Regions from separate parts of the Erwinia psychrophila genome, predicted to be linked through region 1. Evidence: riboswitches for the same ligand, from Rfam matches in the RefSeq annotation. Region 1 holds a riboswitch; each other region holds the start of a gene.
What was found. Region 1 has a riboswitch for thiamine pyrophosphate ahead of thiC (phosphomethylpyrimidine synthase ThiC). Riboswitches for the same ligand answer to the same signal wherever they lie in the genome.
Positions count from the first base shown of each region.

Region 2: it holds a riboswitch for thiamine pyrophosphate, as region 1 does, so the genes downstream of both, thiM (hydroxyethylthiazole kinase) here and thiC (phosphomethylpyrimidine synthase ThiC) in region 1, are expected to answer to the same signal.
Region 3: it holds a riboswitch for thiamine pyrophosphate, as region 1 does, so the genes downstream of both, thiB (thiamine ABC transporter substrate binding subunit) here and thiC (phosphomethylpyrimidine synthase ThiC) in region 1, are expected to answer to the same signal.

Region 1 covers NZ_JBCHVB010000012.1:7,602-18,315, reverse strand. Annotated here, with positions in the region: gene rpoC (DNA-directed RNA polymerase subunit beta') at 1-2,222, shown strand, start outside; gene uraH (hydroxyisourate hydrolase) at 2,381-2,803, shown strand; gene thiH (2-iminoacetate synthase ThiH) at 3,087-4,214, opposite strand; gene AAH446_RS19375 (thiazole synthase) at 4,211-4,987, opposite strand; gene thiS (sulfur carrier protein ThiS) at 4,989-5,189, opposite strand; gene AAH446_RS19365 (HesA/MoeB/ThiF family protein) at 5,173-5,934, opposite strand; gene thiE (thiamine phosphate synthase) at 5,924-6,571, opposite strand; gene thiC (phosphomethylpyrimidine synthase ThiC) at 6,568-8,502, opposite strand; TPP riboswitch at 8,586-8,686, opposite strand; gene rsd (sigma D regulator) at 8,808-9,314, opposite strand; gene nudC (NAD(+) diphosphatase) at 9,396-10,169, shown strand; gene AAH446_RS19340 (bactofilin family protein) at 10,313-10,714, shown strand, end outside.
Region 2 covers NZ_JBCHVB010000003.1:240,986-251,699, reverse strand. Annotated here, with positions in the region: gene AAH446_RS10030 (MFS transporter) at 1-162, shown strand, start outside; gene AAH446_RS10025 (mannitol dehydrogenase family protein) at 213-1,685, shown strand; gene AAH446_RS10020 (GntR family transcriptional regulator) at 1,788-2,474, shown strand; gene thiD (bifunctional hydroxymethylpyrimidine kinase/phosphomethylpyrimidine kinase) at 2,679-3,479, opposite strand; gene thiM (hydroxyethylthiazole kinase) at 3,476-4,264, opposite strand; TPP riboswitch at 4,300-4,396, opposite strand; partial or broken gene AAH446_RS10005 (IS630 family transposase) at 4,715-5,761, shown strand; gene AAH446_RS10000 (N-acetylmuramidase domain-containing protein) at 5,881-8,181, shown strand; gene AAH446_RS09995 (hypothetical protein) at 8,168-8,611, shown strand; gene AAH446_RS09990 (hypothetical protein) at 8,771-9,262, shown strand; gene AAH446_RS09985 (DUF4087 domain-containing protein) at 9,498-9,845, shown strand; gene AAH446_RS09980 (lysozyme family protein) at 10,027-10,359, shown strand.
Region 3 covers NZ_JBCHVB010000002.1:273,682-284,395, forward strand. Annotated here, with positions in the region: gene rapA (RNA polymerase-associated protein RapA) at 1-1,524, opposite strand, end outside; gene polB (DNA polymerase II) at 1,656-4,016, opposite strand; gene AAH446_RS07335 (DedA family protein) at 4,190-4,957, shown strand; gene thiQ (thiamine ABC transporter ATP-binding protein ThiQ) at 5,001-5,702, opposite strand; gene thiP (thiamine/thiamine pyrophosphate ABC transporter permease ThiP) at 5,686-7,296, opposite strand; gene thiB (thiamine ABC transporter substrate binding subunit) at 7,272-8,258, opposite strand; TPP riboswitch at 8,301-8,407, opposite strand; gene sgrR (HTH-type transcriptional regulator SgrR) at 8,443-10,104, opposite strand; gene AAH446_RS07360 (MFS transporter) at 10,350-10,714, shown strand, end outside.

The DNA of each region.
Region 1 (10,714 bases):
AGTTCCAGTCTGGTCTGGTGACCGCTGGCGAACGCTATAACAAAGTGATCGATATCTGGGCTGCGGCCAACGAACGCGTTGCTAAAGCGATGATGGAAAACCTCTCTACCGAAGTCGTGATCAACCGCGATGGCGAGGAAGAGCGTCAGGTTTCCTTCAACAGCATCTTTATGATGGCTGACTCCGGTGCGCGTGGTTCTGCTGCACAGATTCGTCAGCTGGCCGGTATGCGTGGCCTGATGGCGAAACCAGATGGCTCCATCATCGAGACGCCAATTACCGCAAACTTCCGTGAAGGTCTGAACGTACTCCAGTACTTCATCTCCACGCACGGTGCGCGTAAAGGTCTTGCGGATACCGCACTGAAAACGGCGAACTCCGGTTACCTGACCCGTCGTCTGGTTGACGTGGCACAGGATCTGGTCGTGACCGAAGACGATTGTGGTACCCACGAAGGTATCATGATGACGCCGGTTATCGAGGGTGGCGATGTTAAAGAGCCACTGCGCGAACGTGTTCTGGGTCGTGTGACCGCAGAAGACGTGCTGAAGCCGGGTACTGCCGACATTCTGCTGCCACGCAACACCCTGCTGCACGAACAGCAGTGTGACCTGTTGGAAGAGCACTCTGTTGACAGCCTGAAAGTCCGCTCCGTCGTAAGTTGCGAAACTGACTTCGGCGTGTGCGCCCACTGTTATGGACGCGATCTGGCTCGTGGTCACATCATCAACAAAGGTGAGGCCATCGGCGTTATCGCAGCACAGTCCATCGGTGAGCCGGGTACACAGCTGACGATGCGTACGTTCCACATCGGTGGTGCGGCATCTCGTGCGGCTGCTGAATCCAGCATCCAGGTGAAGAACAAGGGTACGCTGAAGCTGATCAACGCCAAGTCGGTTACCAACTCCGCTGGCAAGCTGGTCGTTACTTCACGTAACACCGAGCTGAAAATGATCGACGAATTTGGTCGTACCAAAGAGAGCTATAAAGTTCCTTACGGTTCTACCATGGCGAAAGGCGACGGCGAGCAGGTTGCAGCGGGCGAAACCGTAGCAAACTGGGATCCGCACACCATGCCGGTTATCACCGAAGTGAGCGGCTTTATTCGCTTCACTGACATGATTGATGGCCAGACCATTACCCGCCAGACGGATGACCTGACCGGTCTCTCTTCTCTGGTGATCCTGGACAGTGCTGAACGTACTGCTGGTGGTAAAGATCTGCGTCCGGCGCTGAAAATTGTTGATGCCAACGGCAATGACGTAATGATCCCAGGCTCCGATATGCCTGCTCAGTACTTCCTGCCAGGTAAAGCGATTGTGCAGCTGGAAGATGGCGTGAAGATCAGTTCAGGTGACACCCTGGCGCGTGTTCCTCAGGAATCAGGCGGTACCAAGGACATCACCGGTGGTCTGCCACGCGTTGCTGACCTGTTCGAAGCCCGTCGTCCGAAAGAGCCGGCAATCCTGGCTGAAATCAGCGGCATCATCTCCTTCGGTAAAGAGACCAAAGGGAAACGTCGTCTGGTTATCAGCCCGATTGATGGCAGCGATCATTACGAAGAGATGATTCCGAAATGGCGTCAGCTGAACGTGTTCGAAGGTGAGCGTGTTGAGCGTGGTGACGTGGTTTCCGATGGCCCAGAGTCTCCACATGACATTCTGCGTCTGCGTGGCGTGCATGCGGTGACCCGTTACATCACTAACGAAGTGCAGGAAGTTTACCGCCTGCAGGGCGTTAAGATTAACGATAAGCACATCGAAGTCATCGTTCGTCAGATGCTGCGTAAAGCAACCATCGCCAGCGCAGGAAGCACTGACTTCCTGGACGGCGAGCAGGTTGAAGTGTCACGCGTTAAGATTTCTAACCGTGAATTGGAAGCCAACGGCAAAATCGCAGCGACCTATATGCGCGATCTGCTGGGTATCACCAAAGCGTCACTGGCGACCGAATCCTTCATCTCTGCGGCTTCGTTCCAGGAAACGACGCGCGTACTGACCGAAGCAGCCGTTGCGGGCAAACGCGACGAACTGCGCGGCCTGAAAGAGAACGTCATCGTGGGCCGTCTGATCCCAGCCGGTACCGGTTACGCTTATCACCAGGATCGTATGCGCCGCAAGGCCGCAGGCGAAGCGCCGGTTGTGCCTCAGGTTACGGCTGACGAAGCGTCTGCCAGCCTGGCGGAACTGCTGAACGCAGGTCTGGGCGGTAACGACGATTAATCGTTGCTGACTTAGCCTTAAAAACCGCTCTCCGGAGCGGTTTTTTTATGCCTGCAATACAGGGCGCCGTGGGAAATTTCAGATATTAAGGTGAGAAGTGGTTCTCTGCTAACGAAATGCCTATATTTTGCTAGCAATTAAACATTAAGGAGAGAGAAATGCATTTCAACCGTAAAACGCTTCTGGCCACGCTGGTACTGGCTTCCTTCACGACAGGCGCCGCTGCGGCTGCCGATGTAAAAAATCCATTAAGCGTGCATGTGCTTAACCTGCAAACCGGCGTACCGACGGCGGGTGTTGCGGTCGATCTTGAGCAGTATAAAGATCAGAAATGGGTCAAGCTTGCGTCAGGGACCACGGACAGCAACGGCCGCATCACCGCCCTGTTCCCGTCGGGAAAAACAATGAGCGCCGGAGATTATAAAGTGGTTTTCAAAACCGGCGATTATTACAAGAGCGTAAAACAGCCGAGCTTCTTCCCGGAAATTCCGGTGATTTTCCATGCTGAGAACAACGGCGGGCATTACCATATTCCCCTGTTGCTGAGCCAGTACGGTTATTCGACCTATCGCGGCAATTAATTTCATTCGCCATTGCGGTCCTGCCAAAGCGAACAAAGCTCCGATGGCTGGTACGGTTAAAGACGTGGTGTGGAACTGCCGTGGGTTGAAGCGCGGTCGCGGCCTCACGCAGCGAAATAAAGAAGGCAGGGTCAGCACGAAGGAAAGTAAGCTGACCCTGGTTAACGTGCGGATGACCGTCAACGAAGCCACTATAGCCCGGCTGCCCGCTGGTGCCAGCGGTATCAGGTGTATTTGCGAAGCGGCTTCATATCATTCTGCACCGCTTCACTCCGTATCAAACTTACTGCAAGGTCCGTCCCAGATAGCGATCCCAGTCTTTCCATACCGGCTGCATACCCGCCTGAATCAATGCTTCGGCAACCTGTTGAGGGTGGCGATTATCATGAGGGGAAAACTGCTCAAGCTCTGACTGCGCTTCTGCATATCCGCCAGGCTGTGTTTTTGAGAAGGCGCTGATAGTGTTGATCGCCAGTGGCACTACCTTGTCGCGGAACTGCGGGGACTCTCTCGTTGAAAGCGACTGTTCCACTTCTGGCGCAAATAACCGGAAAGCGCAGATGACCTGCACCAGCTGAGCCTCATCCATTACTGAAACGGGTTCAATACCGCCGGCACAGGGACGCAGCCGGGGAAAGGCGACCGAGTAACGGCTCTGCCAGTAAGTTTTTTGCAACCACAGCAGGTGCTCCGCCATCATAAAGCAGTCGGTTCGCCAGTTGTCCGACAACCCAGTCAGCGTACCCAGGCCGATCTTATCGATCCCCGCCCGTCCGAGCCGATCTGGCGTTTCCAGACGAAAATAAAAGTCCTGCTTGTTCCCTTTCAAATGATGCCGTGCATAAACCGCAGGATGATAGGTTTCCTGATACACCAGCACGCCATCCAGCCCCAGCGTCTTCAGTTCGGCATACTGCTCCTCAGCCAGTGGCTGCACTTCCATCATCAGCGAGCTGAAACGCTGCCGGATAGCGGGCAGGTGCTGGCGAAAATAGTCCATCCCGACTTTGGTCTGATGTTCGCCGGTGACCAGCAGCAGCTGATCGAAGCCCATTCCCCTGATCGCGTCGCATTCACGGGCGATTTCCCCCGCGTCCAGCGTCTTACGTTTGATGCGGTTACTCATGGAAAATCCGCAATAGGTGCAGTCATTGGCGCAAAGATTGGAGAGGTAGAGAGGAACAAACAGATTGACCGCATAGCCGAAACGCTGGCGGGTCAGGCGCTGTGCCTTTTGCGCCAGCGGCTCAAGGTAAGCGGCGGCGGCAGGCGAAAGCAGCGCCATCAGCTCTTCACGTCCTACCAGAGGGGCATTCAGCGCCCGTTCCACATCGGCTGGCCGTTTGCTGTTTATCCGCAGGCGGATGTCATCCCAGTCCAGCTTCTCCCACTGGTCAGCAAAACATTTCATAATGCTGTCCCATCCTGTAAAAATCCCGTCAGCGGGCTGGTGGCCCGTGCCTGCGCGCTAAGACCACTGAGACCACTCTCACGTGCCAGCGAGCCCGCCTCAACGGCCAGCCTGAAGGCGCGCGCCATCATCACCGGGTTGGGTGAAGAAGCGATAGCCGTATTCACCAGTACCGCGTCCGCCCCCATTTCGAGCGCCTCGCTGGCATGACTTGGCGCGCCGATGCCGGCATCCACAATGACCGGAATGCCCGCCTGTTCAATGATAATGGCCAGAAGATCCCGGGTTTTCAGCCCCTGATTGCTGCCAATCGGCGCCCCAAGCGGCATGACGGCGGCACAGCCCACTTCCTCCAGCCGGCGGCACAATACCGGGTCAGCATGACAGTAGGGGAGAACGGTAAAGCCCTCTTTCACTAATGCCCCGGCGGCTTTCAGCGTTTCAATCGGATCGGGTAGCAGATAGCGCGCATCGGGATGGATCTCCAGCTTCAGCCAGTGCGTTCCCAGCGCCTCGCGGGCCAGACGGGCGGCAAAAATCGCTTCTCCAGCGCTCTTGGCCCCGGAAGTGTTGGGCAGGAGCTGAACGCCAGAAGCCTGTAGCGGCAGCAGGATCCCGTCATCACCGCCGCGCAAATCAACCCGTTTCATGGCCAGCGTCACCAGCTCAGATCCGGACTCGCGCAGAGCTTCAAGCATGATGGCAGGACTGGAAAACTTGCCGGTGCCGGTCAGCAAGCGTGAAGAGAATGTTCTGTCAGCGATCCTGAGCATATTAACCTCCGGCGATAGCCTGGAAAATAACCAGCTCATCGCCCTCCTGCAAATGGTAAGAAGACCAGCGGTCACGGGGAATAATGCACTGATTGACGGCGAGTGCGGTGCCGGGTTGCTGGCGCGAAAGATGATCCAGAAGTTCTGCCAGCCGCAGCGGGGCAGGGAACGTCATCGCTTCATCATTAACGAGGATCTTCATGTATTCCTCCACATACCGGGCAGTTCTCGCTGCGTGCCAGATTTAGCGTGCGCCAGGTCTGCTGGCGTCCGTCGAACAGGCGGAGCTTACCCGCAAGGGGAGAAGGCTGACCGGAAAGCAGCTTAAGGGCTTCCAGCGCCTGAAGCGTCCCCATTACGCCAACAACAGGCCCCAGTACGCCCGCCGTGCGGCAGTTCCGCTGCGGCTCGGCGTCGTCGGGCCAGAGGCAGCGGTAGCAGCCCTGGCTGAAGGGCGGCGTGAGCACCAGTAACTGGCCGCTAAAACCTACCGCGCTGGCGCTGATAAGTGGCGTGCCGCTCTGCACGCAGGCGGTATTGATAGCATGGCGGGTCTGCATATTGTCGCAGCAGTCCAGCACCAGGTCCGCCTGCTGAATAATTTCACCAAGGCTTGCTTCATCCATGCGCTGCTCAAGAACGATAAACTCAACCTGAGGATTGAGCGCCTGTAGATGCTTTTTCGCCAGCAGCGCTTTAGGCTGGCCGGTCTCGCTGTGACGAAAGAGGATTTGCCGCTGAAGATTGCTGATATGCACTTTATCATCGTCAGCCAGCAGCAGTTTACCGACGCCGGCAGCGGCGAGATAAAGCGACGCAGGAGAACCCAGTCCGCCAAGCCCGACGATCAGTACGCTGGCCGCCTGTAATTTTTGCTGCCCCTCCAGGCCAAACTCTTCCAGCAGCAGCTGGCGGCTGTAGCGCAGGAAATCGCTGTCATTTAGCATCAGCGTCATCTCCCGTCCCGGCCAGCGCCAGCAAGGCGGCTGTGGCCGCCCGCCAGTCAGCGGCCTGGGTGATAGCGCTGACCACAGCGATGCTGCCCACGCCGGTAGCCAGCACCTGCGGCGCTCGCTCCAGAGTGATCCCACCAATCGCTACGGTGGAGATGCCCTTCAGGCGGGAGAGATGGCGTTGCAGTTCACTGAGTCCCTGTGGCGATGAGGGCATGACTTTGGTCTGCGTCGGGAACAGATGCCCCAGCGCGATATAGGAAGGTTGTTCTGCCAGAGCGCGATCCAGCTCCGCGTCGTCATGCGTGGAGAGGCCGAGACGTAAGCCCGCGCGGTGCAGGGCATCCAGATCCGCCACATCCAGATCCTCCTGACCCAGATGCACGCCATAGGCTTGATATTTAATGGCTGAACGCCAGTAATCATTGATAAACAGGCGTGCCTGATAACGTTTGCCCAGCGCGACCGCGTGAGCGATATCCTGCTCTACCGCCGCTTCCGGAAGATCTTTAATACGAAGTTGCAGCGTACGCACGCCAGCATCCAACAGGCGTTCAAGCCATGCCACACTCTCCACCACCGGGTAGAGACCAAGCCGCGCGGCAGTTGCGGGAAAAGGGCCGCGGCTCATGCTTTTTCCTCCCGAATCAGCGTGTCGGCAGGATGATAGAGTTCGCCGCCGCGCGTGCGGAAGGCTTCGGACATTTGCGCCATGCCGACCTCAATCGGCTGCGCTTCCGCCTCCAGGCGGGCGGCATAGTCGCGCACCTCTTGGGTAATCTTCATTGAACAGAATTTAGGCCCGCACATTGAGCAAAAATGGGCCACCTTGCCCGACTCCTGCGGCAGCGTCTCATCGTGGTAGGCTCGCGCCGTATGGGGATCGAGCGCCAGGTTGAACTGATCTTCCCAACGGAATTCGAAACGGGCTTTCGACATGGCGTTATCGCGGATCTGCGCGCCGGGATGACCTTTCGCCAGGTCTGCGGCATGTGCAGCAATCTTGTAGGTAATCAGCCCCTGCTTTACATCTTCCTTGTTGGGCAGCCCCAGATGCTCTTTTGGCGTGACGTAACAGAGCATGGCGCAGCCGAACCAGCCGATCATGGCGGCGCCTATCCCGGAGGTAAAATGATCGTACCCCGGCGCGATATCCGTCGTCAGCGGGCCAAGAGTATAGAAGGGCGCCTCGTGGCAATGCTCCAGCTGTTCTGTCATATTGCGGCGGATCATCTGCATCGGCACGTGGCCCGGGCCTTCGATCATCACCTGCACATCATATTCCCAGGCGATTTTGGTCAGTTCGCCCAGCGTATGCAGTTCGGCGAACTGCGCCTCGTCGTTGGCATCCTGGATCGATCCCGGGCGCAGGCCATCGCCCAGGGAGAGGGAAACGTCATAGGCGGCGCAGATTTCACAGATTTCACGGAAGTGCTCATACAGAAAGCTCTCTTTATGATGCGAAAGACACCACTTCGCCATGATCGAGCCGCCACGCGAAACGATGCCGGTCAGGCGCTTCGCCGTCATCGGGACATAGCGCAGCAGCACACCGGCGTGAATGGTAAAATAGTCCACGCCCTGTTCGGCCTGTTCCAGCAGCGTATCGCGAAACACCTCCCAGCTCAGGTTTTCCGCCACGCCGCTGACCTTCTCCAGCGCCTGATAAATGGGCACTGTACCTATAGGAACCGGGCTGTTACGCAGGATCCATTCACGGGTTTCATGAATATTACGGCCCGTGGAGAGATCCATCACCGTATCGGCTCCCCAACGGGCAGACCAGACCAGCTTCTCGACCTCTTCTTCAATTGAAGAGCTGACCGCTGAATTCCCGATATTAGCGTTTATTTTCACCAGGAAGTTTCGCCCGATAATCATCGGCTCAGACTCCGGATGATTAATGTTGGCCGGAATGATGGCACGGCCTGCGGCCACTTCATCACGGACGAACCCGGCGGTGATATTTTCCGGCAGGCTGGCGCCGAAACTGTGGCCGGGATGCTGTTGCAGCAAAACTTCGCTACGGATCCGTTCGCGGCCCATGTTTTCACGCAGCGCGATAAACTCCATTTCCGGCGTGATCACGCCCTGACGGGCATAATGAAGCTGCGTAACGCAGCGACCCTGCAATGCGCGGCGGGGATTCGGCAGCCGATCAAACCGCAGATGATCAAGCCCCCGATCGGCGAGACGCTGCTGGGTAAAAACGGAGCTGAGGTGCTCAACGGGGTGAGTATCATTGCGATCAACAATCCACGCTTCACGCATCCTTTCCAGGCCGGCATGAAGATCGATGCTGGCTTCAGGGTCGCCATAGGGCCCGGCGGTGTCGTATACCGGCACAGGTTCATTCTCTTCAAAGAGAGGTACTTCTTTACTGCCGCCGGTTTTCGTCGGGCTGAGCTGAATTTCACGCATCGGAACGCGGATATCTGGCCTTGAGCCGGTCAGCCAGATACGTTTTGAGTTAGGAAAGGCGGTGCCCTTCAGGGAAGCGATAAACTGTTGCGCTTCGGCACGCTGCTCACGACGGGTCAGTTTTTTAACATGGGTAGACATAGCACGTTCCTGAATAAAAAAGGGAAGTTGCTTGCCTGGAGTCCGGAGGAGTAAGCGCAGGATGTGAGGATTCACACCGTCACTGAATGTTTACTCTTGTTCCCTTCGCAGGTACTAACCTGATCAGGTTCCGCGGATCCCGAATTAACGGTCTCAGCCCCGAAGGGCACTCCGACAAGAAGAATTTCAGCCATCACTAAGGTCATGGCCAAAACGAGCAACGGATAAAACGCCGTTACCTTATTGCCCCTTCAGCATAAGGGGGCTTTTTTGAAACCACAAGAAGTTTACAATCTGATAACGTATCAGGCGGGACGCGCCAGCGCCGGATCGTTAGCCGCCGCGGGTTTCTCTGCCGTTTTCTCCAGCGCCAGCTGAATAAATTTATCCTCCAGCGTAAAGCGCGCTTCCAGCGCCTCGCCAACGGCGGAGAGCGCGTTCTGGAACTCAATGCAGTTGTCGTGATCGATAGCCGTTTCCAGATTGTTATCGTAAACCTGCATAATCTGCGCGGTATTTGCCTGCAGGGAAGGGTAGATCTGCGCCGCTTTGGCTAACTGCTGGCTGCCTTCCAGCTCTTCGATAAAACGTTCATAAACGGTAAAATGGCCGGTAGAAAGGTAATCGACCAGATTCTGGCAGAAGGTATCCAGCGCGTTTTCGTCAAGCGTGGTCAGCGATTCCTTGTTAGGCTTGATGCCAACTAGCTGATAATAAGCAACCAGTAACTCTTTACGGGCACGCAGACAAAAGTCCACAAGGTCGCTACATCCGCCTACGCGCGCGGTCAGGTCTTCTAACTGGTTAAGCATGAGTGGCTCCGTGAATATTAAGTAAAATCTGATCCCAATCCAGTAATGCAGAAAGCCCTGTAAAGCTGAGGAAAGCAATTTATGGAACGTGAGATTTCTAGCGTAGACGCTGGCTGGTGGGTTGTCAGCCACCAACATAAACTTTGGTTACCAAAAGGTCAATTACCGTTCGGCACGGCATGTGAGGTCGGACTTGTTGGATCGCAAGGATCGCTTATTGGTGAGTGGCTTGGCGATCCTGTCTGGCTGATCCGCGAAAGCCGATCGGACGACATGGGTTCGCTCAGGCAGCTTATCGATCAGGATGCCGGTCTGTTCCAGCTTGTCGGGCGAGGCATCCAGCTGGCGGAGTTTTACCGTTCGCACAAGTGGTGTGGCTATTGCGGACATGAGATGCACCAGAGCCGGACGGAGTGGGCCTGTCTGTGCAACCACTGTCGGCAGCGTTATTATCCGCAGATCGCGCCCTGTATCATTGTGGCTATCCGCCGTAACGATCAAATTCTGCTGGCCCAGCATACCCGACACCGTAACGGCATCTATACGGTGCTGGCGGGATTTGTGGAAGTCGGGGAGACGCTGGAGCAGACCGTCGCCCGGGAAGTGATGGAAGAGAGCGGTATCAAAGTGAAGAACCTCCGCTACGTAACCTCGCAGCCCTGGCCCTTCCCGCAGTCGCTGATGATGGCGTTTATGGCAGACTACGACAGCGGCGAGATCCACATTGACCCGAAAGAGTTACTGGATGCCGGCTGGTATCGCTACGATGCGCTGCCCCAGCTTCCGCCAGCCGGGACGGTAGCGCGCAGACTGATTGAAGATACCGTTGCCTATTGTCGCGCCGACGCTGAATAATGTTTAGCCGGTCGAAAAAACGGCCGGTTTTTATTGTGTCAGCAGGCGGTTTAAAGGTAATTTAGGGCAATCCCCCACCGGGACTTATCATATCGGGTTCTACCCTGTCAGATTTGAGTTTCCAGAAATTGAGCGTGGACAGAATGCCTGAAAGCAATACGCATTATTATCTGTGGGGAATATGGATATTCTGGGGCGGTAGCCTTATTGCATTCGCCCTCTCACTGAGAATACCCATGTTAATTGCGCTCGGCGGTATGGGAAGCTTATTCCTGCTGCTGATATTACGAAAACGACATAATGAAAGGATGATGACCAGCGTGTTCAATCTCAAGAAAAAAGAAGAGGTTCAGCCAGCCAAAGCGGCGCTGACGCCAGCCAGCCCGGCGACATCCCCTGTTGCGCCCGTGTTGCCAGCCGAAGAGAACGGTTTTAAAGAAACAACGATTTCTCCGGGCACCTTATTACGTGGTGAGATAAGTATTGAAAATAACATTACTATAAACGGTATTGTTGAAGGCGATGTTACCAGCCAGAAAGTGACG
Region 2 (10,714 bases), on a different contig from region 1:
GGCATTATTGGTCCCTACGTGACCGGGGTGATTGTTCAGCAGACCGGCAAATTCGACAGCGCCTTTGTGCTGGCGGGCGGAGTGGCCGCGCTGGGCGCGCTGCTGGTGCTGTTCGTGATTAAGAGTCCGAAAGGATCTGCCGCTAAACCTGTTTCTGTCTGAGTTTATCTGGGCGCGCAGAGGCGCGCCCGCGACTTCACTAAGGATTGACCATGTTAACACTTGACCACTTGCCAGAAGGCACCCTGATCCCCCGTTACGATCGTTCCGGGCTGCATACGCGCATCGTACACATTGGCTTCGGGGCTTTTCACCGCTCCCACCAGGCCGTCTGTGCGGATATCCTGGCGGCTGAACATCACAGCGACTGGGGGTATTGTGAATGTGAAACCAACACCTTTAATCAGGGTGAGTTGATCAACGCGCTGCGCCAGCAGGATATGCTTTACAGCGTGACCGAAATGGCCGACAGCGGCCTGAGCACCCGCGTCGTTGGCGTGGTGAAGCAGGCGCTCTACCGCAACGGTGACGGCATCGATACCATTATCGCCACCATGTGCCAGCCGGATGTGGCCATTGTTTCCATTACCGTGACCGAAAAAGGGTACTGCTATCAGCCCGCTACCGGGCAGCTTATCTCCGACCATCCCGCTATTGTTCACGATCTGGCGCACCCTGAGGATCCGCAATCGGTGCCGGGCGTCATTCTGGCCGCCATCCGCCGCCGCCGTGATGCCGGTTTAGCGGCTTTCAGCGTGATGTCCTGCGACAATATGCCGGAAAACGGCCACGTCACCCGCAACGTGGTGACCCAGCTCGCTGAGCGTCTCGATCCGGCACTGGCAGACTATATCCGCGCCAACATTACCTTCCCTTCAACGATGGTAGACCGCATCGTTCCCGCCATGACCGCAGAGGCGTTCAACGCCCTGAAGGAGACGCTGGGCTGTGCCGATCCGGTCGGCGTTGAGTGCGAGCCGTTCTTCCAGTGGGTGATTGAAGATAACTTCGTCAGCGGTCGTCCCGAGTGGGAGAAAGCGGGCGCCGAGCTGGTTGCTGACGTGCTGCCTTTTGAAGAGATGAAGCTGCGTATGCTTAACGGCAGCCACTCGCTGCTGGCCTATCTCGGCTACCTGGCCGGCTATGAGCACATCAGTGACTGCATGGAAGATGCGGCCTTTTTACAGGCGGCAAGAAAGCTGATGTTAGACGAGCAGGCGCCGACGTTACGCACCGAAAATGTGGATCTGGTCGCCTATGCGGATTCGCTGATCGCCCGCTACCAGAACCGGGCTATCCGTCACCGCACTTATCAGATCGCCACCGACGGTACGCAGAAGCTGCCGCAGCGCTGGCTGGACAGCATTCGCTGGCACCTGAATAACGGCAGCCGTTTCGATCTGCTGGCGCTGGGCGTGGCGGGCTGGATCCGCTATGTTGGCGGCGTTGACGAAAAGGGCCAGCCGATTGAGATTAACGATCCTATGCATGAAGAGCTTGCGCGCCTTGTAGCGTCAAGCCAGGAAGGCGAAGCGCGCGTCACCGCGCTTCTTTCGCTGAAGTCGGTATTCGGTGACGATCTGCCGGACAGTACGCTGTTCCGCGAAAAGGTGATCCACGCCTATCAGCTCCTGCTTAAGCTGGGAGCAAAAGAAGCGGTCAGGCAGGTCGTTACGGCTGACTGATTGTTTCACGGCGAAAGGGCTGGCGCTGGTGCATCAGGCTGATTAGACTGGATGTTCCTGCGCCAGCTTCACTGACGCCTTACCCATAACGAATCGTGCCGAATGTCTATTGCTTACACCATTACCGCCAGTGAACCCGTTAATCAGCAGATCTATCGCTTTTTACGCCAGGATATTGTGACCTGCGCCATTCCGCCGGGCTCCCTGCTCTCCGAAAAAGAGGTCTCAGCCCGCTTCAACGTTTCGCGCCAGCCGGTGCGTGAGGCCTTTATCAAGCTGGCCGAGGCGGGTCTGGTGCAGGTGCTTCCCCAGCGCGGCACCTTTGTGCGAAAAATTTCCGCGCAGCGCGTCGCCGACGGTCGTTTTATCCGCGAGGCGGTAGAGGTGGCGGTGGTACGCCGGGCGGCCACGGAAGCCTCTGCGGCTTCCCTGGCGCGACTGGAACATAATCTCCAGCTACAGAAAATGGCCGCGGCACGCCATGACAGTCACGCCTTTCTGCTGCTGGATGATGAATTCCATCTGATCATCGCCCAGAGCATTCAGTGCGAACTTGCCTGGCAAACCATTGAAAACATCAAAGCCGCGATGGATCGGGTGCGTTTTCTGACCCTGAGTAAAGTTTCCCCGCCGGATATTCTTATCGAGCAGCATTATGAGATTTATGAAGCGCTGGTGGCGAAGGATGTCGCCGGCGCTGAACGCGCACTGCGTCACCATCTTCAGGAGATGATCTTTTCGATCACGCCGATTGCCGAACAGAACAGCGAATGGTTTGAGCAAACCTGATGTGTCGATAAGCGCGAACCCGCAGGCACAGGGCCTGCGGGTTTGTGCTGCAAGGCGCCCGGAATACGCTTCCCGCATGACAAACTGGTAAAATTACCGGGCAATGAGATCGCTCCCGGCCCCCAGCAGCTCTGACGCTCAGCGCACCCTTACTCACTTCAACTGACGCGACTTTTTACTGAGAAACCACTAAAAGCCCGCCCGCTACCACCAGCGCCAGAAATGATGCACCGGACCGTTGCCCTTACCCACCTCCAGCGTACCGGCATGTTCAAGCGCGCCCTGTAACCAGCCTTTAGCTTCATGCAGCGTGTTCTCCCAGCTTTCATGCCGGGGCCGGAGCGCGGCCAGCGCCGCGGAGAGCGTACAGCCGGTGCCGTGAGTGTGCCGGGTTAGCACGCGCGGCGCGGAGAAACGCCGTTCACCGTCGCGGGTAATCAGCCAGTCGGGGCTTTCCGTATCGCTGAGATGGCCGCCTTTCATCAGGACCGCCTGGCAGCCTGACGCCAGCAGCGCTCTGCCCTGCTGCCGCATCTCCTGCTCACTGGTGGCGACCGGGCATTCCAGCAACGCTGCGGCTTCGGGCAGGTTCGGGGTGATCAGCGACACTTTTGGCAGCAGCCGCTGGCGCAGCGTCGCCACCGCGCCGGGCGTGAGCAGGGCATCGCCACTTTTCGCCAGCATCACCGTATCCAGCACGATCCAGGGCACCGGTGCGGCCTGTAGTCCTTCCGCCACCGCCTCGATAATATCGCTCTCCGCCAGCATGCCGATTTTGACACTGTCGATGCGTACATCGCTCAGCACCGAGGCCAGCTGCGCCGCGACGAACTCAGGCTCAATGCGATACAGCGACTGTACGCCGCAGGTGTTTTGCGCGACCAGCGCGGTAATCACGCTGGTGCCGTAAGCACCAAGGGCGGAGAAGGTTTTCAGATCGGCCTGGATGCCCGCGCCGCCGCTGGGATCGGTACCGGCAATGGTCAGTGCGTTAATGCGTTTCATTGCAGCGTCTCCCCCTTCAGGCTGTAGAGCGTATCCAGAAAGGCGGCAACAAAGCTGCCCGGTCCGCCCGCCGTGGCAGCCCGCTCTCCCGCCAGGCTCATCACCCGGCAGGCGCTGGCGACGTGACTGAGCCGATCGCCCGGCAGCGCGGTGAACGCGGCCACCACCGCCGACAGCGCGCAGCCCGTGCCGACAACGCGCGTCATCAGCGGCGATCCGCCCGGCACCCGCAGGCAGCGCTGACCATCGGCGATAAAATCCTCCTCGCCGGTCACGGCGACGATGGCACCACAGTCGAGCGCCAGCTGGTGAGCGGCTTCCAGGGCAGCGCTGGATGCGTGCAGGCTGTCCACGCCGCGTCCGGAGACGGCCTGACGCGCCAGCGCCAGAATTTCAGAGGCGTTGCCGCGGATAGCCGCAGGCCGGTGCGCCAGCAGCCGCTGGCAAAACTCGCTGCGAAAGCTCAGCGCGCCTACCGCGACGGGGTCGAGCGTCCAGGGTTTGTCCGCCTTGACGGCAGCCAGCACCGCCGCCAGCATCGCTTCGCTGCGTGACTGCGTCAGCGTACCGACGTTAATCAGTACCGCATCGGCCAGCGCGGCAAACTGTTCTGCTTCCTGAGGCTCGATAACCATGGCAGGCGAGGCGCCGAGCGCCAGCAGCACATTGGCGGTAAAAGTTTGCACAACGTCATTGGTCAGGCAGTGTACGAGCGAAGGATTTTGATGAAAAAGGGCCAGTGAGGCGGCGGCATTGTCAGTGGTAAAGCAGTGAGGTTGGATCATGGTAAAGCTCCCAACCGGCGATCAAGAAGGCGATGCGGTCAGGCATCTGACTTCCCTCCGCTGGCATTATCCAGTTCAGGTTCAACGGGTATTTCTCAGCCTTCACAAAGAAGGGCACCCCGAGTCATTTAGTACAAATTAGCTTACTTTTTTCCAGCTTAGGGGAAGTGGCTTGCTGGTGCAAGCCTGCCCTCCCAAGGGATCGCTTCTTCACCTTGAAAATGCGCATGACCCCTTTTTAAACCTCATCCCACACACGAAAAAAAGGCTTAGTGCCCCTTTGTTATACCGCCCGCCCGTAATGCTTTGACCACTTCTCATAGAAAGCGTGAGCGATTGCAGGAAGCTGGCTTGTGAGGCTTTAATCTGGAAGTCTACATAATCGATTAATCTTCCGGTGTTACTGTGGATCAATCGCCAAACATCCCAAACCACCAACCGGACTGAGCGATGCCGATCATAGCACCAATTCACCGCGACGAACGACGTCTGATGCAGAAAGCGATCCATCAAACACGTGACAAGAACCATACCCGCAGGCTGACCGCCATGCTGATGCTGCACCGAGGTGACCGTGTCAGCGATGTCGCCAGAACGCTCTGCTGCGCCCGTTCATCCATTGGGCGCTGGATTAACTGGTTTACGCTTACGGGTGTCGAAGGTCTGAAATCATTGCCCACCGGACATTCCCGTCGTGGCCCTTCGGGCATATCTGCGTACTGTACGTGAACTTATAAAGTATTCTTCCGGCGATTTTGGTTATCAGCGCTCTCGCTGGAGTACTAAACTGTTAGCCTTAAAATCAAAGAGATAACTGGCTGTCGCTTACATGCTTCAACGGTAAGTCGCTGGCTTCCCGCTGCTGGTCTGGCGAAGGGCTGCCCCTACGTTGCGTATTCGCGACCCACATAAAGAAGAAAAATGGCCGCTATTGCAAAAGTGCTCGCCGGATGTAGCGCTGAACATCCCGTATTTTACGAGGATGAGGTGGATATCCATCTCAACCCAAAAACCGGTGCAGACTGGCAATTACGCGGCTAGCAAAAAAGCGTTGTCACACCGGGGCAGCATGAAAAATATTATCTTGCAGATTCTCTGCACAGCGGTACCGGTCGGGTCAGTTATACAGGCGGGAGCAGCAGAGGTTCAGTCCTGTTCATCAGCCTGCTGAAACACCTTAAAGCCACATATCGTCGGGCAAAAACTGTCACGCTGATGGTGGATAACTACATCATCCATAAAAGTCAGCAGACGCTGCACTGGCTGAAGCAGGATCCGAATTTCCGGGTAATTTATCAATCGGTTTACTCACCATGTGTCAACCATGTTGAACGGTTGTGGCAGGCGCTGCATAACACAATAACCCGAAACCATCAGTGTCGCTCAATGTGGCTGCTGCTACAGAAGGTTCATCACTTTATGAAAACGGTAAGCTCATTCCCTGGAGGGAAATACGGGCAGCCAATAAGTGTAGCGGTATTAGGAACAGCTATTTAGTATATTTCCATTTACTACTGCTTTATTCAGTAGCAAATTTATCCACTTATGGAAGTTTGGGTTATGTCTTAAGCAGTGTATGATGAACAAATAACCACCATAAGTTCAGGGAGAACAAGATGAAAATGGTACTGCCAGTTGATGGCTACCGTTCGGCAACGGAGTTCATGGAAGCAATACAGGGCAGTGAGGGAGATACTCACTGGTTGATGAAAAAGGCGGAGCATTGGCATGGTGGCATCCATCTTTATGATAGTTTTGCGGGTAATGCTGTATTTAAACCCGACAGCCACGGTCTGAAATGCATGACTGATGGTCAGGTGGTCGCCTGGCGATTAAATGATGATTACCAGACCGCCCCGTTCAAAAAGAAGATGCTAAAATTCAGCTCCACTTTTGTTCTCATCAAATCAATCTGTACCCCGGATAAAGACAAACCCGATAACTCACTGGACTTCTATACACTGTGGATGCAGATAGCTCCGCTTTCTGAATATGGCATTACAGACACACGAATCGCGACAGTGACCGCCAGTGCGCTGAAAATTCGCCAGGACAACACCTCTCCCGGCTGGATACGCAGTGGGCTGAGGGAAGGGGTCAACGTCCCCCGTGATGCGCTGCGTCACTATGAGGTGCCGCAGGATACGCAGACCACACTGCCGCGCGGTACTGTGGTGGAGATTAAGCAGGAGGCTTCATTTCTGCTGAACGGCAGGCCGGCCCCGTTTATCTTCATGTCCGTGGTGTCGGTACCGGAAGGCACGAAAAGCGGATTATCCGCCGGTGAGTCCGGCTGGATCTCCGGGCTGGATAAGTTTGTGAAGCGGCAGGGCGATGCGCTGCCGGCGTGGATGCAGGCAGCCCGTCAGCACGGGGTGTTTAATCAGGTGGTGACGGTTTCCGGCGAGAATGCGCCGGCGGTGAAGGCCGGGGAGATTATCGGTCACCTGAGTCTGAACGAACGTCCGTCCGGCGGGCCACAGCACTTCTGCCATCTGGAAGTATTCAGCCAGGATACCCGGATGAAGGATTTTCTGGCGAACAAGACCGGGGTAACGACCGGCGCGGCAGAGCTGCACACGCTGGCGGATAAAACCCGCTGGATGCACCGGGAGCAGGATAATTCGTTTGTGGTGGCCGGCGTGGGGGGAGATCCTTCCCCCACAACTGCAGAGCGATGCACCCCGGAGAGCGAGTGTCGCCGGCTGGACGCTGACGGGAAGAGCTGGTATTACATTCCCGGCGAGCTGGCATGGATGGCGGCGGCGGATGTGGAGAGAGCGAACCAGTTCGACCTCGAAAAACGGGGGTTTATGCCACTGGAGCAGGAGGACGCGCCGCAAAGCATTTTCCAGACGCCGAAAGAGGGCTGGCTGCGCCAGGTGTACGGGCAGCTGGAAGCGCTGGCCCGGAGTGAAACGCGGGATATGTATTCCTCGAGTTACACCGGGCAATACCAGAAGCTACTGAAACAGATGGATCTGAACCAGGATGGTGTGATTGATGCCGGCGAGCTGTGGCGATTTCTGCATAACACGCAGCCGCATATCCAGTATCAGGTACAGCGCTTTGTGGTGAAACATCACAGCGAATGGCTGAAGGATGGCATGTCAGCACTGTGGCAGGCCGCGCTGGATGAACAGGCGAAGAAATACCCGGACATGGCGCTGTATAACCGCGATTTCATTAATAAACTGGTGTGGATGAAGGATGTGCCGGAGATCCGCAGCAGCGAAGCGCTGTGGCATATGCATCCTATTGTGTTTCTTGATGCTATTAGGTCTCAAGAGTTCCCCAAAACTCCTGTTAATGGAGAATTAACTCCTTTGGAGTTTATCAATTTCTATAATGGAGAGAAAATTGATGATACTGATTATGAAGAGGCTGCAAAAGAATTAGCATGCGAAGTTGCAGCAATTAAAGCTGTGGCAAAAACAGAAACAGGGTCTTATGGCTCTTATTTTAAATTTAAAGATAATGATGATTACGTTCCTGCAATTTTATTTGAAAGGCACCACTTTCATAAATATACGAATGGAAGGTATGATCAATTCGAAGATATATCAAACCCTGGTGCAGGTGGATATGGTACAATATCAGTGCAGTATGCAAAACTCGTCAAAGCGTATGCCTTAGACAAAACAGCCGCTTTAAAATCAACTTCTTGGGGTAAGTTCCAGATTTTAGCATCAAACTATATCGCAGCAGGCTACTCCAGCCCTGAGAATTTCGCTTTTGCATTAAGTAAGTCAGAGAAAAATCAGTTAAAAGCATTCGTCAATTTTATTGAGGCTGATAGTGTTTTATTGCGTTCCATTCGTGCTAAAGACTGGCTCTCATTCGCAAAAAGATATAACGGTCCAAAGCAGAAGGGGTATGATTTAAAAATGGAGAAAAATTACAATGCGTCATTATAATCTCTTGTTGTTAATTGTAATATTTTTGTGCGGTTCATCGTTTGCGAGTGATGAATATTTTTTGTGCAATACTGCAAAAGGAATAATTAAACTGGACGAAAACAAAGGTGTACTACGTTACACCTTAACGAAAGATCAAAAAGTTGAGTTTAAATATGAGTCAAAAGGGGATGGTTTTTCAGGGTTTAAATACAATCATTACTCGCGATTTCAAACAGACTACTTCAATGTGTCATTTATGAATGCAGGGTATAAATACACTATATTTAGTAATTATGAATATGAGAGTGAAAACCGTGGGGTTAGTGTTACGAATCTGAATAGAAAAAAGGAATCTATTTACAATTGTAAGTCCGTTGGCATCGACCTCCTTAATGATTTGTCGGAAAAATTGGCCTGTGATAAGGACTCAGCTCTTGGTTGTGGTTAGATGCATTTTCTAATGACATATAGCGATAGTTGGCAGTTTTAAAAGGATCTTCTTGAGATCCTTTCTTTTCTGCAAATAATCTCTTGGTTTGTAAATGAAAAAAAACTTGGAGAACTGCATAACACGCAGCCGCATATTCAGTATCAGGTGCAGCGCTTTGTGGTGAAACATCACAGCGAATGGCTGAAGGATGGCATGTCAGCACTGTGGCAGGCCGCGCTGGATGAACAGGCGAAGAAATACCCGGACATGGCGCTGTATAAACGCGATTTCATTAATAAACTGGTGTGGATGAAGGATGTGCCGGAGATCCGCAGCAGCGAAGCGCTGTGGCATATGCATCCGGTGGTGTTCCTTGATGCAATAAAAGCTGATGAATATGATTTCTCAACAAGAGAAAGCACGATCAGAGCCATCGTTGCAGAAAGTAAGAAACTAGGTTTTTCTCTCAACACCCAAGTTGCTTATATTTTAGCCACGGTCAAGCGCGAGACAGGAGATACTTTCAGACCAGTCAGAGAAGGGGATTGGGCAGGCCACACCTCAACGGATGATTACAGACGAACCCACTACAGGTATTATCCGTATTATGCCGTGGATTTGTCCAAATCACATGGGATTATAACTACCGAGCTTATTCCGAGAAATTAGGGGTTGATCTGGTTGCTGATCCAGACAAAACCTTAGATCCACATATTGCGCTGTTTATTCTTATCGATGGTTTCAAGAATGGAGTGTTCACTGGTAAAAAATTAACCGATTATGTCAGTACCACTAGCACTGATTTTTATCACGCAAGACGCTGTATCAATGGTCTTTATCATGCAGAACAAATCAAAGGCTTTGCTGATTATTTTTTAAGCAAATTGGATGCGGGAGAATGGCAATGAGGAAATACATACCATTGGTGTTAATCATTTTAAGCGGATACACATTTGCCAGTGAACTGAGATGCGGCTGGTTACAAAACCCCAGTCCAGCCAATCAGTGGCTCACAGATCGAGACGGTACATGGGATATTTCCTTGCAAGGTGGCTATTCTTCATCAGGAATAGAAAAGCTAAAAGATTTCCCGGATGATCAATATGTTAGAACCAATGGAAATTACGGATATGGATGCTCCTGCATCAGGGTCGATGTGAACACCAAAGAGAAAAAAATCACTCAAATATACAGTTCCAAAGTACTCCCACTTGAGCGCTGTCAGTCAGATAAAAAACTCCCTCTTCCCTAAACATTTAAGCATACGCGGAGGTATTATTCCCTCCGCGAGTATTAACTTTTCTTAAAAATCCTTAGCGTTAAGCTCAAAAGTCGCCCCTACCCAACATCCATTACTTGCTTACAAAATCTGATGGTTTTTTTCGATCACAAGGGGCAATTCAACCTCATCAGCAGCAGGTGCATATCAGGTAATGGGGTATACTTGGAATGATCCCAAAATGATCTCACATTGTACGCAAGCAGGTATTGTAGACTTCATACCAAAATATCAAGATGAGTTTTGCGTTATAATATTCAAATATAAAAGAAAACACTCTTTAGATAAAATTATTTCTGGTGATATTGAAGGCGCGTTAGACATATTAAGTTATGAATGGGCAAGTCTCCCTCCAGGTCGATATGGGCAGCCAGCTAAAACCAAACAAGAAGCACTTTCATATTATAATCTATATTTTGATGAAGAACTTAAAGGAAAAACAGATCTTCATCTTGACATTGGATATATTAGAAAAATATCGGAGTAAAAATAATGAAAATATGGCCTTTTACTTTATTATTGATATCAGTAGCAACACATGCAGACTCGAATTTCGGCATGTGAAGTACTAGTTGTGATGATGACAGTTTCTCTATTCTTATCGACAACAAACCCAGTCCACTTGTTGTTAATGACAACCAGATCGTTGTTAATGTTCATGCTAAGGAAATATCCAAAGATAAAGTTGATATTTTCTATGATAGCGAAGCCGATCTTGGTCGAGGTGGAATGAATTTTGATTGGAAAAATGTAAGTTCAACTACCCCACTGGCGGAGCTAACTATCGTTAATCAATATGGAGAATTACGATGAAAAGGATTTTACGATAATAAAAAATCAAA
Region 3 (10,714 bases), on a different contig from region 1:
CACCAGCACTTTCTGGTCGCGGTGGCTGGTCAGAAAGCCCATCAGCCAGTCAACGCGGGGATCGAAGTTCCACCAGGTGCCGCTGTCGCCTTCAAATTCCTGATAAATCTGTTCCGGATAGAGCATGTCGCGGGCGCGTTCATCGGCCGATTTCCGCGCGCTCATGATGCCGGAAACCTTAATAGCGGTCTGGTACTGCGTCGGCAGCGGCAGGCGGATCTGGTGCAGTTCGCGTTTCGGAAAACCTTTCACGCCGTTACGGGTGTTGCGGAACAGCACGCGGCTGGTACCGTGGCGATCCATCAGCATGGAGATCAGTTCCTGGCGCGCCTCAAGCTTGCCCTCCCGATCGCTGTTGGCAATTTGCAGCAGCGGTTCAATATCCTGTTCGCCCACCAGGTCGTTCAGCACGTTCATCTCATTCTGGCTGACCGGCTTATCGGCAAGCAGCAGGGAAACCGCATCCGCGACGGGGCGAAAATGCTGCTGCTCCTCCACAAAGGTGGCGAAATCGTGAAAGCGGTTTGGGTCGAGCAGGCGCAGGCGGGCAAAGTGACTCTCCAGACCCAGCTGCTCCGGCGTAGCGGTCAACAGCAGAACGCCAGGGATCTGCTCCGCCAGCTGTTCAATCACCTGATACTCGCGGCTTGGCTTTCCCTCTTCCCAAGCCAGGTGGTGAGCTTCATCCACGATCAGCAGATCCCACGAGGCGTCGGCCAGCATTTCCAGACGCTGCTTGTTACGACGAACGAAATCGAGCGAGCAGATGACCAGCTGTTCGGTTTCAAACGCGTTATCGCTGTCGAGGCGGGCCTCCGCGTAGCGGTCGTCGTCAAACAGGGCGAAACGCAGATTAAAGCGGCGCAGCATCTCAACCAGCCACTGGTGTTGCAGGGTTTCCGGCACCACGATCAGGACACGTTCGGCGCGTCCCGCCAGCAGCTGCTGGTGAATGATCATACCGGCTTCAATGGTTTTACCGAGGCCCACTTCGTCAGCCAGCAGCACGCGAGGCGCGTGACGGCGACCCACATCATGCGCAATATGCAGCTGGTGCGGGATCAGGCTGGTGCGCATGCCGCGCAGGCCGCTCACCGGCAGGCGATACTGCTCGCTCTGATATTTAAGGGCGCGGTAGCGCAGGGCGAAGCGATCCATACGATCGAGCTGGCCGGCGAACAGGCGATCCTGCGGCTTACCGAACACGAGCTTGCTGTCGAGCATCACTTCCCGCATCACCACATCTGTTTCGCCGGTATCCAGGCGGGTGCCGGTGTAGGTCACCAGGCCGTTTTCGGTGTTGACCTCTTCCACCTCAAGCTGCCAGCCTTCGTGGCTGGTGATGGTATCGCCCGGATTGAAAATCACGCGGGTAATAGGAGAATCATTTTTAGCGTAAAGACGGTTTTCGCCGGTGGCAGGGAAAAGCAGCGTAACCATGCGCGTGTCGACCGCAACAATGGTTCCCAGTCCCAACTCGCTTTCCGTATCGCTGATCCAGCGTTGACCAAGTGTAAAAGGCATAGATATTCGGCTCGATTCTCGTAGTGATAATTTCAGGCAATAGCTAGACGGCCTGGCGCAAGGCCCGGCAGAAAAATTCAGATATTCAGGAAGGGCGCTATGTTACTGGAAGGGCGCCCGTTCGTCACCTGTCAAAAAAGCCCCAGTTGGCCTGTTACCAGTGTAGCAAAGTCATCCTGCAGAAACGGGAGGATGCCGTCAGCCACCGGCTGAAGCTGGCGGGTCAGGTAATGCTCATAGTCCAGCGGCGTCTGGCGCGCCTCCAGCGGCTCCGGCCCGGAGGTGGCCATAACGTAGCGTATCCTGCCGCCGTTCTGGTACTGCAAGGGGCGGCCCAGCCTCTGATTCTGCTCATCCGCGATACGCGCTGCCCGCACGTGCGGCGGTACGTTGCGCTGATAATCATCCAGCGGACGACGCAGACGCTTACGGTAGATAAGCTGTTCATCCAGTTCGCCCTCCAGCAGCTGGCGGACGGTCTCCCGGATGTAATCCTGATAGGGCTCGCCTTTGAAAATTTTCAGATAAAGCGCCTGCTGAAACTGCTGGGCCAGCGGCGTCCAGTCGGTACGCACGGTCTCCAGCCCTTTAAACACCATCCGCTCCGCGTCGCCTTCACGGATCAGCCCGGCGTAGCGCTTTTTACTGCCCTGTTCAGCCCCGCGAATGGTGGGCATCAGGAAACGGCTGAAGTGGGTTTCATACTCCAGCTCCAAAGCGCTCTCCAGCCCGTACGCCTCTTTCAGATGCGTCTGCCACCAGGCGTTGATAACCGCGACCAGATGCTGGCCGATAGCGGAAGCGCTGGCGTCATCGTGTGGCGTTTTCAGCCAGACAAAGGTGGAGTCGGTATCGCCATAAATAACCTCATAACCTTCGGCCTCAACCAGCGTCTTTGTCTGCTGCATAATTTCATGGCCGCGAAGGGTGATGGACGAGGCAAGACGGGGATCGAAAAAGCGGCAGGCGCTGGTGCCCAGCACGCCGTACAGCGCGTTCATAATGATTTTCAGCGCCTGCGAGAGCGGCTTGTTGCCCTGCTTTTTGGCCGCTTCGCGTCCCTGCCAGATCTGCCGGACAATCTCTGGCAGGCAGTGGTTAGTGCGGGAAAAGCGCGCGCCGCGAAAGCCGCTGACCGACTCGCTCTCATCCGGATGCGCCAGCCCTTCGGCCAGCCCCACGGGATCTATCAGAAAGGTGCGAATGATCGAGGGATAGAGGCTTTTATAGTCCAGCACCAGCACGGAGTCATAGAGCCCCGGCCGCGAGTCCATCACGTAGCCGCCGGGACTGGCCCCCGGCGCCACCTGCCCGATGCCGGGAGCGACAAAGCCAGCCCGGTGCATCCGCGGAAGATAAAGGTGGCTGAACGCCGCCACCGAGCCGCCATGACGATCGACCGCCAGCCCGTTGACCGTGGCGCGCTCCAGCAGGAAAGGCATCAGCTCGGTATGCTGGAAAATCCGCGTGACCAGCTCACAATCCTTCAGGTTATAGTGCGCCAGCGCCGGTTTGTTCTCCGCAAAGCGCTTATCGATCTCCTGCATTCTGTCCCAGGGATTATCGATCGCTTTGCCTTCGCCCAGCAGTTCGCGGGAGACCGTCTCAAGGCTGAAAGAGGAGAAGTTCCAGAAGGCTGACTTGAGCGCATCAATGCCGTCAACGATCAGGCGTCCGGTCGCCTGCGCGAAGAAAACGCCCGGCTTGAAGCCGTGCTCGCGCCACTCCAGCGCCTCGTTATGCCGTCCCAGCCGCAGCGGAATACCGTAACGGTCGGCATGCTTTTGCAGCACCCGGAGATCAAACTGCACCACGTTCCAGCCAATCAGCACGTCCGGATCTTCTCTGGCAAACCACTCGTTGAGCTTTTCGAGAAGCAGAGGACGGCTAGAGACATATTCCAGATTGAAGGTGAGCGCGCTGGCATCGCCATTTTCCGGGCCGAGCATGTAGACATCGCGGCGGCCACAGCCTTCGAGTCCGATGCAGTAAAGCTCGCCGTGGCGGGTGGTTTCAATATCCAGCGAGACCCACTTTAGCGGCGGCCGGTAGTGAGGATGCGGCTTCAGGCGCGCATTGATCAGGCTGTGACCGGCAGGCTGACCGCTGAACCAGACGGGCGCGGTGATAAAGCGCTCCATCAGATAGCGTTCGGGCGGGCGGATATCCGCCTCAAAGACCATGACGCCATTTTCCCGCAGCAGCTTCTCCAGCTTTTGCAGCTGGCGATACTGGGTGCAGTAGAGGCCAAAGACGGGGCGCTGACGAAAATCCTTCAGGTTCAGCCCGGCCAGCCGGTAGTGCCGCTCCTGGCGGAGCAGCGATTCGGCCTGCGCGCGCTGCTCAAGCGGAATAAAAGCGACCGACTCCTGGGGGGCAAGCACCACCCGCTGCGGCCCTTCATCCGTCGCTAGCCACAGCACAACTTCCGTACCTGCGGGCGTATCCCGCCAGTGGCGGCTAAGCAGAAAACCTGCGCGTGCGTCGTTCACCTGAAACCCTTATCGGCTTAATAATGCCCAATCATAGCATGTTTATTTATACAGGGTTATTGACCGGGCGCGTCGGGCAGCCGCTTCGTCAGCATTCCCATACAAAACAAGCCTTGACGGATTCGGGGAGGCTCAGGACAATCCGACCTCCTGTAACGTGGAACGTGAGTGATATGGAAGCCTGGCTACAACATCTTATTACGCAATCACTTGCCTGGTCGCTACTGGCTGTTGGGCTGATTACCTTTTTAGAATCGCTGGCGCTGGTCGGGCTGCTGCTGCCTGGAACCGTACTGATGGCCTCTTTCGGTGCCCTGATCGGCAGCGGGCAGATTGGCCTCTATCCCGCCTGGGCCGTCGGCACCCTGGGCTGCCTGCTGGGCGACTGGGCTTCCTATCTGATTGGCTGGCAGTTCAAAGGGCCGCTGCACCGGTGGTCGTTTATCAAAAAGCACAAAGGCCTGATGGATAAAACGGAACATGCGCTGCATCAGCACAGCATGTTTACCATCATCGTTGGCCGCTTTGTGGGGCCGACCCGTCCGCTGATCCCGCTGGTGGCGGGAATGCTTGAGTTGCCGGTAAGAAAATTTATCCCCCCGAATATCACAGGCTGCATACTCTGGCCGCCGCTTTACCTGCTGCCGGGGATCCTGGCCGGGGTGGCGATCGACGTGCCGGAAGGGACCAACAGCGGCGCATTCAAGTGGCTGCTGCTGGGGGTTACGCTGCTGCTCTGGCTCGGCTTCTGGTTAGGCTGGCGCTGGCTGCGGGCAAAAAAACAGTCCGACTGGGCGACGCCGCTGCTGCCCTCCTCGCGTCTGCGCTGGCTCGCCCCGCTGGCGATGCTGCTGGCCGTTGCCTGCTTTACGGCTATCCAGTTTCATCCCATGATGCCCATTTTCCGCCAGCTGCTGTGGCAGGTTTTTATCGGCGGCTGATCCCGCTGGCTGGCCTGGCAAAGTTTATGCCGGGCCCTGCCGCTTATCGCTGGCCTATCCCAAGCAGTTCCGCCTCCGGTACTTCGCCATTGAATAACGCTGCTGTACTGCCATCCCAGAACACGCTTCCCTCCACTATCAGGATGCTGCGCGGCGTTATACGCGCGGCGTCTTCAACGCTGTGCGACACCATCAACAGGGTAATAGCGCGTTCTGCACAGACTTCATCAACCAGCTGCAGCATCTCTTTTCTCAGCGCCGGATCCAGCGCTGAAAACGGCTCATCCAGCAGCAGAACCGGCTGCTGACGGACCAGGCAGCGGGCCAGCGCCACGCGCTGGCGCTGGCCGCCGGAAAGCTGGCCGGGAAGGCGCTGCAGATAGGTTTCCATCCCGACGCGCTTCGCAATGTCCTGCAGCTGCTGCTTTTGCGCATGATTCAGTTTCAGGCCGGGGTGAAGCCCCAGGCCGATATTCTGCGCCACGGTGAGGTGGGGAAAAAGATTATTCTCCTGAAAGAGCATCGAGACCGGACGCTGAGCCGGTGGCGTATGGCTGTGCGGCTGGTGATTAATGTGCAGGCTGCCTCCTTCAACCGGAAGGAAACCGGCAATCAGGCTGAGCAGGGTGCTTTTGCCCGCGCCGCTGGGGCCAAGAATGGCCACCCGCTCTCCCGGCTGCATGCTGAACGAAAACCGCATCGGCAGAGTATGATAAAGATAAGTCAGATCAGTCAGCGTCAGCATGGCGTCCCGGCAGTTTTTCAATCAGGGTGAACAGCAGAAAGCACAGCAGCAGGAGCAGCAGCGCGGTAACCGCACCGTCGCTGCTGCGGTATGACCCTATTTGCTGATAAAGGTAGAACGGCAGCGTGCGGAAATCCTCGTTGCCGAAGAGCGCAACCACGCCAAAATCGCCGATTGATAACACGCTGGCAAAGGCCAGCGCCTGGGCGATCGGGCGCTTCAGCGCTTTCAGCTCAATCAGCCTGAGCCGCTGCCAGCCCCGGATATCCAGCGACAGGCAGAGGCGGTTATAGCGTTCAGCGATATCGCGCAGCGGATTTTCCAGCACCTTCATGGCATAGGGGATCGCCATCAGCGCATTAGTGAAGATGACAATGCCGTCAGCCTGCTGCGGCAGACCAACGGTTTCGTTGAGCAGCATAAAGAAGCCCGTCGCCAGCACAATGCCCGGCATGGCAAGGATAAGCATTCCGCTCAGCTCCAGCAGCTGGCCCTGCAAAGCCCGCTGGCGCAGGCGAAGCTCGCGGCTGCTCCAGAGCAGCATCATGGTCAGCAGCACGCTCAGCAGGCCGGCACCAAGCGCAATGCGCAGCGAGGTGAGGGTAGCCTGCCAGAGCGCCGGTTCCTGCAGGACCGCGATCATCCCGCCATTGACGCCATCCACCATGACCGCCAGCAGCGGCGGCAGCAGCAGCAGCAGGGCCAGCGTAATCAGCAGGACGTCCGTAATCCTCGCCGTCAGGCTCTCTTCCGGGTTACGCCAGCCGCCAATACTGGCGACGCCGGAAGGAATAGCTTTGCTGAGCCGCTGGCTGAGCATGACCAGACCGAGGCAGCAGACCATCTGGACCATCGCCAGCAGGGCGGCCCGGCCGGGATCGTAGTCGAAGCTCAGCGCCTGGAAAATGGCGAGTTCAATGGTGGTCGCCTGCGGGCCGCCGCCGAGTGACAGCACGGTAGCGAAGCTGGCGAAGCAGAGCATAAAAATGAGCGCGCCAGCAGGCAGGATCTGCCGCCGGAGCCAGGGCCACTCCACTATCCGGAAATGATCCCAGCCGCGCAGGCCGAGCTGAGCGGCAAGCTGACGCTGTTCGCCGGGGATCTGCTCAAGCGTCTGCAGCAGTAAGCGCGCCGCCAGAGGAAGATTGAAGAAAACGTGCGCCAGCAGAATGCCCTGCAGGCCATAAGGCGAGAAAGTGTAGTCAATCCCCAGCAGTGCGCTGAGCTGAGCCAGCCAGCCGGTACGTCCGTAGACGCTGAGGATGCCAAACACCGCCACCAGCACCGGCAGCACCAGCGTCATCGCACAGAGGCGAAGCAGCGTTTCCCGGCCCGGGAACCGGCGGCGGTAGAGCGCCCGCGCCAGCGGAATGGCCGGAAGAACGGAGAGCGCGGCGGAAAGGAACGCCTGCCAGAAAGAGAAGCGCAGTACGTGCCACAGGTAGTCATCCTGCCAGAGATCGCGCCAGGCGATGGCGGGGGCGTTTCGCCACAGCGCGGTAAAGGCCAGCAGCGCCACGGCGACCAGCAGCGTCGCCGCCAGCGCGCCGGGCAGCAGCCAGCCTGCGATCAGCGGCTGACGGCGCGTTGCCATGCGGCTATCCACTGGCTGCGCTTATCGGCCACTTCCTCAGGGGTGAACTGTAGCGTGGTGGCAGGAAGGGGCAGCTTATCAAAACCTGCCGGTAAATCCGATTTGATCGCCGGATACATCCAGTTGCCGGTGGGAATGGTTTTCTGAAAGCCGTTATCCAGCATAAAGGTCAAAAACTGTTGCGCCAGCGCAGGCTGCCCGCTTGATTTCAGCATGCCGGCCACTTCCACCTGAAGGTAGTGACCTTCACTGAAGTTTGCGGCGGCGTACTGCGTTTTTTTCTCTTCAATCAGGTGATAGGCGGGGGAGGTGGTGTAGCTCAGCACCATATCGCCTTCTCCTTTCAGGAACAGGCCATAGGCTTCGCTCCACCCTTTGGTGACGGTAACGGTTTTCTTCGCCAGCTTCTGCCAGGCCGCAGGCGCATCATCGCCGTAGACTTTCTGCATCCACAGCAGCAGCCCCAGCCCAGGCGTGCTGGTGCGGGGATCTTCATAGATCACCCTCAGCGGCTGCTCGCTCTCTACCAGTTCTTTCAGGCTCTGCGGCGGGTTTTTGAGTTTGGTTTTATCGTAGACGAAGGCAAACCAGCCGTAGTCAAAAGGCACAAAGGTCTGGTTGTGCCAGCCGCCAGGGACGGTGGTCTGGCTGGTATCCACCTTAGCTGGTGCAAACAGGCCGGTTTTTTCCGCGGCTACCAGCAGGTTGTTATCCAGCCCAAGCACCACATCCGCTTTGCTGTTTTTTCCTTCCATACGCAGCCGGTTCAGCAGCGAAACACCATCTTCCAGCGACACATATTTGAGTTCACAGTGGCAATCGGCTTCAAACGCTTTTTTAACCGCCGGGCCTGGGCCCCAGTCTGCGGAGAAAGAGTCATAGGTGTAGACCACCAGCGTTGGTTTGGCGGCAAAGACGGGAAGAGCGGTAAGCATCAGCAGGGGAAGAAGTTTCTTTAACACTTTGCGTTCCTTAAGTTAAGCGAGGCCGCAAAGGATCTGAGCAGGTAACAGCGTCTCAAATCCCTACGCCGGCATTATCCGGATCAGGTTCGACGGGTCTGTCTCAGCGTGCAGGCTTAAAGCACCTGCGCGCACCCCGTTGAGAAGGCGCTATTCTAATGATTTCCGGGCGGTAGCGAAAGCGTCATGATTCAGGCGGTGCGAACCAGGCGGACTTGAAATCGAACCAGCCGAGGGTGTTCATCCTGACGCCGCGCATACTGCGCTCGCCTTCAAGGAGTAGCCAGTGATGGAATAACGGGTGCAGGCTCCAGGTATTGACGAGCTGGCGGCTCCAGTCGGCCAGCGAAAGCTTCTGTTCGCGCCAGCGTTGGGCATCCCGCTGCCAGTCAATCGGCACGCAGTGATGCAGCAGCGGGATCTCATACAGCAGGGAAAAGAGCGAGAACTCCAGCGGCAGGGTGAAGTTGGCGCTGCCGAGCCAGATATCGCTTTCCGCGTCGCCCCGGTGCCAGGTGGCATAGTCGACCTGGCGCGTTACCAGGCTGACACCGTGTGCCGCCAGCAGCGGCGCCAGCGCGTTAGCGATCGCTTGATGTTCAATATGGTCGTTGTACCAGGTCAGCGTAATTGAGGTCAGTTCAGGAGGCTTTTCCGTCACCGCCATATCGCGCCGGTGATGCCAGCGGGGCAGCAGGCCGTAGGCGGGGAACCAGTAGCGCTGATAGCCGATGCCGGAATGGTTCAGCAGCGCGACAGGATTGAAGATCATGCTGATCCAGCGCCGCACCTGCTCGTTCTGCCCCAGCGGCGAACGCTGATCGAACAGCAAAAAGTAACAGCCTTCTTCGAGGCGGCTCTCTTCCGATTTTTCGTCCACGCTGGCACCTTCCAGCTTTACGCCCGAATAGACCAGCTCATCGCTGATTTCCGGCAACACCCAGATATTCACTTCATCAATCAGCGCCCGGTAGCCGAAGTAATCATCAAAGGCGGCGATACGCAGCTGCGTTTGCTGGTTACGCACCACGGCGTACGGGCCGGTGCCGATCGGCTGACGGGCAAAGTCGGGCAGGGTGTGCCATTCGTCGGGCAGGATCATAGTACTGATGCTGCCCAGCAGCCAGGGTAGCCAGCTATCCGGCTGATGCAGGTAAATATCCAGCGTCCACGGGGTTGGCGAGTCGATGCGATCAAAATGTGAAAAAAGCGGCTGTGATTTCAGTCGGTTGAGCGAACCAATCACATCCGCCATCTCCAGCTCCCGGCCGTGGTGGAAATGAATGGCGGGCCGGAGATAAAAACGCCAGTGCAGGGGCGATACCTGCTGCCAGTGGTGGGCGATATCGGGCTCGATTTCCCCGTTTTCCTCATTTATATGCGTCAGACCGCTGAAAATCTGCCGGGCAAGGTGGGTTTCCGATCGCCTGAGCGGGGTGCCGGGCAGTAAATTGAGCAGCGACCGGTAATAGAGCACGCGAAGAATATGCTTGCCCTGCCGGAAGCTGCGGCCCAGGTGAGAGACCAGCATCTGCCGTACGGTATGCTTATCCCCGACAAGCTGCACCAGCTGATCGATGCGATCCTGCTCCAGCAGCTCCTCCGCCCGCTGCTGCTGAAGCGCCAGCCCGGTATAAAGGAAGCGCAGCGCCGAGCGCTTCCCCCGTCCCGCCTCTGCCTGCCACTCCAGCCAGCCTTCCGCCTGCATGGCGTTAAGCAGGTTACGCATATGGCGGCGGGAACAGCTGAGCTGAACGGCCAGCTCGCCAAGCGTGGTTTCCTTTGACTGACCGTTGCAGCTCTGCCAGAGGCGGATAAACTGCTGCTGTAAGCGGGAAGAGGACATAAAAGGGGAACCTTTTGTAAAAAGCGGTCTGTTTTTCCTGCCTTATATTAGGGCGATAATGGCTCCGATGAAAGAGCGGGAGGCATTCTCTGAATGGCGCTCTGGCATTATTTGAATCTGAGTATGGTGCATCTTCACCAGCCAGCGGGCATTATGTTCGCTGGCTTTTTTCGTCAGGCTTTTTTTCTTCTATGCTTCCTGTTTGTCGTCCGCGCCGGGCGGCTTTTGCCATTGAAGGACCAGGTATGAATATGCTCCGACCGCGTCGCCGTATTAATCCCGTTTACCTGGCCTTTATGGCCGTCTCTTTTATGATTGGCGTGGCGGGTGCGCTCCAGGCGCCCACCCTCAGTCTCTTTCTGACCCGTGAAGTGGCGGTACGACCGTTCTGGGTCGGACTGTTCTATACCGTCAATGCGATAGCCGGGATTGCCGTCAGTATTCTGCTGGCGAAGCGCTCGGATAATCGCGGCGATCGCCGCATGCTGATCCTCTTTTGCTGCGTGATGGCGACAGGTAACGCGCTGCTGTTTGCCTTTAACCGTGACTATCTGACGCTGATTACTTTTGGCGTGCTGCTCTCCGCCCTTGCCAGCGTGTCGATGCCGCA